Regions from separate parts of the Bariatricus sp. SGI.019 genome, predicted to be linked through region 2. Evidence: predicted binding sites of a transcription regulator. Region 2 holds the regulator's gene; the other holds the start of a gene.
What was found. Region 2 encodes NrdR, which represses ribonucleotide reductase genes. Its sites were predicted from a motif close to CACAANATNTTGTG; they were not measured.
Positions count from the first base shown of each region.

Region 1 (3,436 bases), on a different contig from region 2:
GTGCCAAGATGAGAAGGTGGTCGCAGTTGGTGAGATTGGGCTGGATTATTACTGGGATGTAGAGCCGCGTGAAGTGCAGAAAGAGTGGTTTGTCCGGCAGCTGAAGCTTGCGAGAGAGCTGAATCTACCGGTGAATATTCACAGTCGGGATGCGGCTGAGGATACGTTCGTGATCATGAAGGAACATGCGAAGGGGCAGGAAGGAATCATTCATTGTTATTCTGGGTCAAAAGAGATGGCGTTGGAATATGTGAAGTTAGGATTTTATATAGGGGTCGGAGGAGTTGTCACTTTCAAAAATGGCAAGAAGTTAAAGCAAGTAGTAGAAGCGGTTCCTCTGGAATCTATCGTATTGGAGACCGATTGCCCGTATCTTGCACCGGAACCAAACCGTGGCAAGCGTAATAATTCTTCTTATATCAAATATGTTGCAGAAGAGATTGCAAGATTGAAGGGGATGACCGGTGAGGAGGTCATAAAACAGACTGAAATAAATGCAAAAAAAGTGTATGGACTGGATGACTAGTCCATACACTTTTTTACTCTTATAGAAATTGATATGCCAAAGGATGATTCATCGGTAAGACTGCGACCAGTTCATCTTCCGCCAGAAGATATGCTTTATATTTCTGTACCCACCAGAACCAGCAGGTCCACCAGAGTCGGCAAATATAAAGACCCGGGATGCCGCACTTTGCAATGATGAAGAATGTAATTTCTTCAGAGAATTTTGTTAATGAGAATAAAGAAGATGAGCACTAAAAATCAATCTCGGTAACGATCTGACCCGAACCATTGCAGAGAACGGTGTCGTAAGGAATCCCGAGATAATAGTGCAGACTGGTGCGGTACAGCTCCAGTTCATAATATGAATTCAGATATTTTCCATTTCGCATCTGGCAGTCATCCACAATTTCTCTGGCCAATACCTCCTCTTTGATTGGAAAAAGACGGTTGATGACAATTGTCAGATGCGTTTCCGTAAGATTGGAAGAAGTAAAAATGGTAGAATGCATGACTTTGTAAGGCTGGTTTTCAAACCAGACGAAAAACAGCAGAATAAGCATAAATACAATGGCCGTAAGCCGTATCTTTCGTTTCAATATCTTCACTCCCTTGTGGATAATAACAGGCACTGTATCTTATTACAGTGTAAATTAATATATCTATTTTTTCAATGGAAATATGGGTATACTTAACACAAAGAAATGGCATGGTGTTGAGTATGAGTAAGATAGTGATTGATTTGGAAAGAGTTCTGGCAGAAAAAGGTGTCAGCAAAACACAACTTTGTTATATCTGCAGGCTGCAGCGGACACAGTTGAACAACTACTGTAAGAACAAGGTTGTCCGTGTCGATTTGAACACAATTGCAAAAATCTGCGATTGCCTCGAATGCGATGTAAATGACATTTTAAAATTGGAAAAAGAAGAAGTATAGCGGCCGCTGCCTGTTACAGGCAGCGGTTGTTTTATGCTGCCTTTCATAAAAAAATAAAATATTTTATAATTTCTTCTTCCCTTTATAGTAATTTTAGTGTATGATAGTAAATGCACTAGATATAGTGCATGGGAAAATGATAGAAACAATATTTGGTACAAAAGTGAGGACGAGTATGAGAATAGACGTAAAAACGAATGTAATTAAGCGAAATGGGGAAGAGGTATATTTTGACCTGACGAAGATTATCAATGCGATCAAAGCAGCGAACAATGAGGTGGACAGGATCCATCAGATGAATGAATATCAGATTATGGCCATTGCGGACAATGTTGCGGATCAGGTACAGGAGTCTACGCATGCGGTTCATGTAGAAGATATTCAGGATATGGTAGAGCGCGGCATTATGGAGATGCGTGGCTATGAGGTGGCGCAGAAGTATGTCCGCTATCGTTTTAAGCGAGAGTTGACTCGTAAGTCTAACACGACGGATAATGGAATTCTGTCTTTGATCGAGAATATTAATGAGGAAGTGAATCAGGAGAATTCGAACAAGAATCCGGTGATCAATTCTACGCAGCGTGATTACATGGCCGGAGAAGTCAGCAAGGATTTGTCAAAGCGTATACTTTTGCCGGAAGAGATTGTAAATGCCCACGAAGCTGGAATCATTCATTTCCATGATTCTGATTATTTTGCGCAGAAGGAACACAACTGTGATCTGATCAATCTGGAGGATATGCTGCAGAATGGTACAGTCATCAGTGAGACGATGATCGAGAAGCCGCACAGCTTCTTTACGGCTTGTAATGTAACGACGCAGATCGTGGCACAGGTCGCAAGTAATCAGTACGGCGGACAGTCATTTTCACTGGCACATCTGGCACCGTTCGTAGATGTCAGCAGAAAGAAGATCCGTAAGAATGTCATTGCAGAGCGGGAAGAATGCGGCGAGAGTATGGATGAACAGATCATCGATAAAGTAACTGAGCGCAGATTAAGAGACGAGGTAAAGAGTGGAATCCAGACGATTCAGTATCAGTTGATCACGTTGATGACCTGTAATGGTCAGGCGCCATTTGTTACGATGTTCATGTATCTGGATGAGGTGGAAGAAGGACAGACCAGAGACGACCTGGCAATGATCATTGAAGAAGTGCTGAAGCAGAGAATGCAGGGCGTGAAGAATGAAAAAGGCGTATGGATCACACCGGCATTTCCAAAGCTGATCTACGTGCTGGATGAGGATAATATTACGGAAGATTCCAAATACTGGTATCTGACAGAGTTATCTGCGCAGTGTACGGCAAAACGTATGGTGCCGGATTATATTTCCGCTAAGATTATGAAGCAGTTGAAAAAGGGAAATGTATACACATGTATGGGTTGCCGTTCTTTCCTGACGGTCGAAGAGAGTCAGAAGAATCCGGATGGTTCTTATAAGTTCTACGGACGTTTCAATCAGGGTGTTGTTACGATTAACCTGGTGGATGTGGCATGTTCTTCTGAAGGAGATATGGATCGGTTCTGGAAGATTCTGGATGACCGTCTGGAATTATGCCATCGTGCACTTCGCTGCAGACATGAGAGACTTCTGGGAACCGTATCAGACGTTGCCCCGATTCTGTGGCAGCATGGTGCACTGGCACGTCTGAAGAAAGGCGAGACCATTGATAAATTATTATATAATGGATATTCTACGATTTCATTAGGCTACGCAGGCCTCTATGAGATGTGTATGCGTATGCTTGGCAAGTCACATACAGATCCGGAAGGAAGAGTATTTGCCCTGAAGGTTATGCAGAGACTGAATGATAAGTGTGCAGAGTGGAAAGCAGCAGAGAATATCAGCTATTCTGTATACGGAACGCCGATGGAATCCACCACTTATAAGTTTGCAAAATGTCTTCAGAAGAGATTTGGAATCATCAAAGGTGTTACAGATAAGAACTATATTACAAATAGCTATCATGTTCATGTATCCGAAGAGATTAA
Region 1 covers NZ_JBNPOQ010000011.1:56,028-59,463, reverse strand. Annotated here, with positions in the region: gene ACQRD1_RS08590 (TatD family hydrolase) at 1-526, shown strand, start outside; gene ACQRD1_RS08585 (hypothetical protein) at 759-1,103, opposite strand; gene ACQRD1_RS08580 (helix-turn-helix domain-containing protein) at 1,226-1,441, shown strand; gene nrdD (anaerobic ribonucleoside-triphosphate reductase) at 1,617-3,436, shown strand, end outside.
Region 1: the regulator NrdR is predicted to act here: its motif matches at 1,555-1,568, upstream of nrdD (anaerobic ribonucleoside-triphosphate reductase).

Region 2 (3,436 bases):
ATACACAGAAGTAGTCAATACGCCACCCTGCATTCTTTGCTCTTGCACTGAATCGATAAGACCACCAGGAATAGATCCCTTCAGCATCCGGATAAAAATATCGGAAAGTATCAATAAACCCAGCATCCAAAAGCGAAGAGAATTTTTCTCTCTCTTCATCCGTAAAACCGGCATTCTTCCGGTTCGTCTTAGGATTCTTAAGGTCAATCTCCTTGTGTGCAACATTCAGATCCCCGCAGAAGACTACTGGTTTCTTCTCTTCCAGCTTCTTGAGATATGCCAGAAAATCATCTTCCCACTGCATTCTGTATGGAAGTCTTGCCAATTCATTTTGAGAATTCGGTGTATATACCGTAATAAAATAATAGTCTTCAAATTCCAGTGTAATCACGCGGCCTTCCTGGTCATGCTCTTCAATCCCAATACCATAGGACACAGAAATCGGCTCTTTTTTTGTAAATATTGCTGTCCCTGAATATCCTTTTCTTTTCGCATAGTTCCAATACTGGTAATATCCAGGAGTATTCAACTCCAGCTGACCTTCCTGCATCTTAGATTCCTGGATACAGAATATATCCGCATCCGCCTGCTGAAAGAATTCCTCAAATCCCTTCTGCACACAGGCACGGATTCCATTAACATTCCATGAAATAAACTTCATTGATTATCCTCCCACTCTTTCGAGAATCTTTATTTTTAATAATATACTTTCCGCAGGAACAATCCTCTTGCCGGTGCCAGAAAACCAGCCAGACTTCTGTCCTCCGCAGCAATAACGACCGGAAGCTTAGACGCATCCCTCTTGCCAGTACCAATCTCTAATAATGTTCCAGTCAATATTCTTACCATATGATATAAAAATCCGGTACCATAGTAGGTGATCCTGACTTTCTCACCATTACTTACGATCTTAATATTGGTAATCCGGCGGATAGGATCTTTGCATTCCTTATCGTCGGTAAAACTGGTAAAATTCTTCGGCCCGATCAAATACTTGGTCGCATCACGCATCGCTTCAATATCCAGTTTCTCAGGATAATGATAGCAGTATCTGCGTGAAAATACATCCGGCTTCTCTCTACAGTCAATATAATATTCATATTTTTTCCCTTTTGCACTCTTGCGGGCATGGAAACCATTCTTTACAAGTTCCACCTTCACAATACGAATATCTTCAGGAAGATACCGGTTCAATGAATCTTTTAACTCTTTGGTATCATATAACTTTGTTAATTTTACGCTCGCCACCTGGCCTCGGGCATGCACTCCGGCATCCGTTCTGCCAGACCCATCAACATGTACCCGATATCCGACCAGCTTCCCAATGCTCCATTCCAGAATAAACTGAATGGTGTTGTCAGTGGTAGCCTGACGCTGCCATCCCTGGTATCTGCTGCCATCATAAGAAATGGTTAACTTGTATGTTCTCATATATCTCACCCAATCTATAATCGTATCTCTATAGCACCATCTGTTTCTGTTAAAAATATATAATATAAAAAAGGAAGAAGCAATCCCTTTTTCTTGCTTCTTCCCTTATTCTATCACTTTATTACTATCTAAGCAAATATCTTCTTATTTTAATATTTTTTTCAGTTCATCCATAAAGGTGTTCACATCTTTGAATTCTCTGTATACAGACGCAAAACGCACATATGCAACTTCATCGAGTTCTTTTAATTCTTCCATTACAAGTTCTCCAATCATACTGCTTGGAATCTCCTTCGCCTCCTGGTTAAATATCTTCGTCTCGATCCTGTCGATTGCATGCTGTATAGCTTCAGCAGATACCGGTCTTTTGTAACAGGCCCTTAAAATTCCATTCTCAATCTTACCGCGGTTATACTGCTCACGGTTATTATCCTTCTTGATAATGATCAATGGAATCGTCTCTACCTTTTCATATGTCGTAAACCGCTTTCCACACACATCACAGGAACGGCGCCGGCGAATTGAATTGCCATCCTCGGCAGGTCTGGAATCAATAACTCTGGTATCTGGATGATTACAATATGGACACTTCATCTTGCGTTATTCCTTTCTCATCGTACTTGTATACAGTATATCGGTTAAATGAACAGAAGTCAAATTACTTTTGGCTGATATCTAATTTTAAATTCACAATCCGCCTTACAGATTCATTGATTCGTTCTTCTGTCAGCCTGCCATCTCCTACCGCAGATAACACACCCTGATACGCTTCCTGAAAATTCTCTGGCATTAACAGGATATCTACGCCAGCCTGCAATGCCTGTACAGCTGCCTGTCCTGATGAATATTCTTCAGCAATTGCACCCATATTCAATGCATCTGTCGTTACAACTCCCTGATAGCCTAACTGACCACGCAAGATATCGTTGATCATAACTCCAGACAGAGAAGACGGCGTATTATCTCCGACAATATTCGGGCAGGAAATATGCGCAGCCATTATAACTTTCACTCCGGCATTGATACCATTGATAAACGGAACCAGCTCATTTGCCATCATCTCATTCAAGGTTTTATTCGTATACGCATATCCGGCATGCGTATCAGCCTCTGTCGCTCCATGCCCGGGATAGTGCTTTATGACTGGGATAATATTCTGATCCTGTAGTCCCTTCATCTCTGCCAGCATCATCTCAGAAACCAGATTACAGTCTGTTCCAAATGATCTGGAACCAATCACAGTATTCGACGGATTCGTCAGCACATCTGCATCCGGTGCATTATCCATATTAAATCCCAGATCATACAGGAAGCTTCCAATCTTTGCTCCTACATTATAGGCATTCTGAGGGTCTCCAGTTGCACCGATCACACTCATACTGTCAATCTTCTCCAGATTAAAATTCGGATTATTGCTAAACCGGCTGACTGTACCGCCTTCTTCATCCACACTGATAAATAATGGCAGTCCTATTCTCTGATAAGAATACTCCTGGACATTCTTCACCATTTCCCGTACTTGTTCCGGATTCTCAAGATTCTGTGACATGTAGATAAAGCCGCCGACCGGATACTGGCTGATTGCATTCTGAGTCGTCTCGCCTGCGGCAATGACAACTCCTACTCCTGTCAATTCTTCTGGGGTTACAATGAATAACTGTGCTACTTTCTCATCTAAAGTCAGAGAATTTACGATTTCCTCTACTTCTTCCTTGCGCTGTTCCTCTTCGGATAACTCAGGTTCCACAGTCTGAACAGATTCCTGCTTTTTATCAGATTCTGATTTTACTTCTGACTGTGTCTCTTCAAACTTATCATTCTGTTTTACGATCTGATGATACCAAAGACCGGCCGCGACTGCCAGTAGAGCCGCAGCAGTAATTGCTATGATTCCAATATATTTCTTCATATTATTCAAACTCTATGATATATCCAACTTTTCCACTCAGAAGGCTCGGATAATTAGCCGCCAGATTATCTGAGGAGTCATTGAGATACCATGTTC
Region 2 covers NZ_JBNPOQ010000008.1:46,287-49,722, forward strand. Annotated here, with positions in the region: gene ACQRD1_RS06615 (exodeoxyribonuclease III) at 1-661, opposite strand, end outside; gene truA (tRNA pseudouridine(38-40) synthase TruA) at 697-1,431, opposite strand; gene nrdR (transcriptional regulator NrdR) at 1,576-2,025, opposite strand; gene ACQRD1_RS06630 (glycoside hydrolase family 3 protein) at 2,090-3,340, opposite strand; gene ACQRD1_RS06635 (lectin-like protein) at 3,342-3,436, opposite strand, start outside.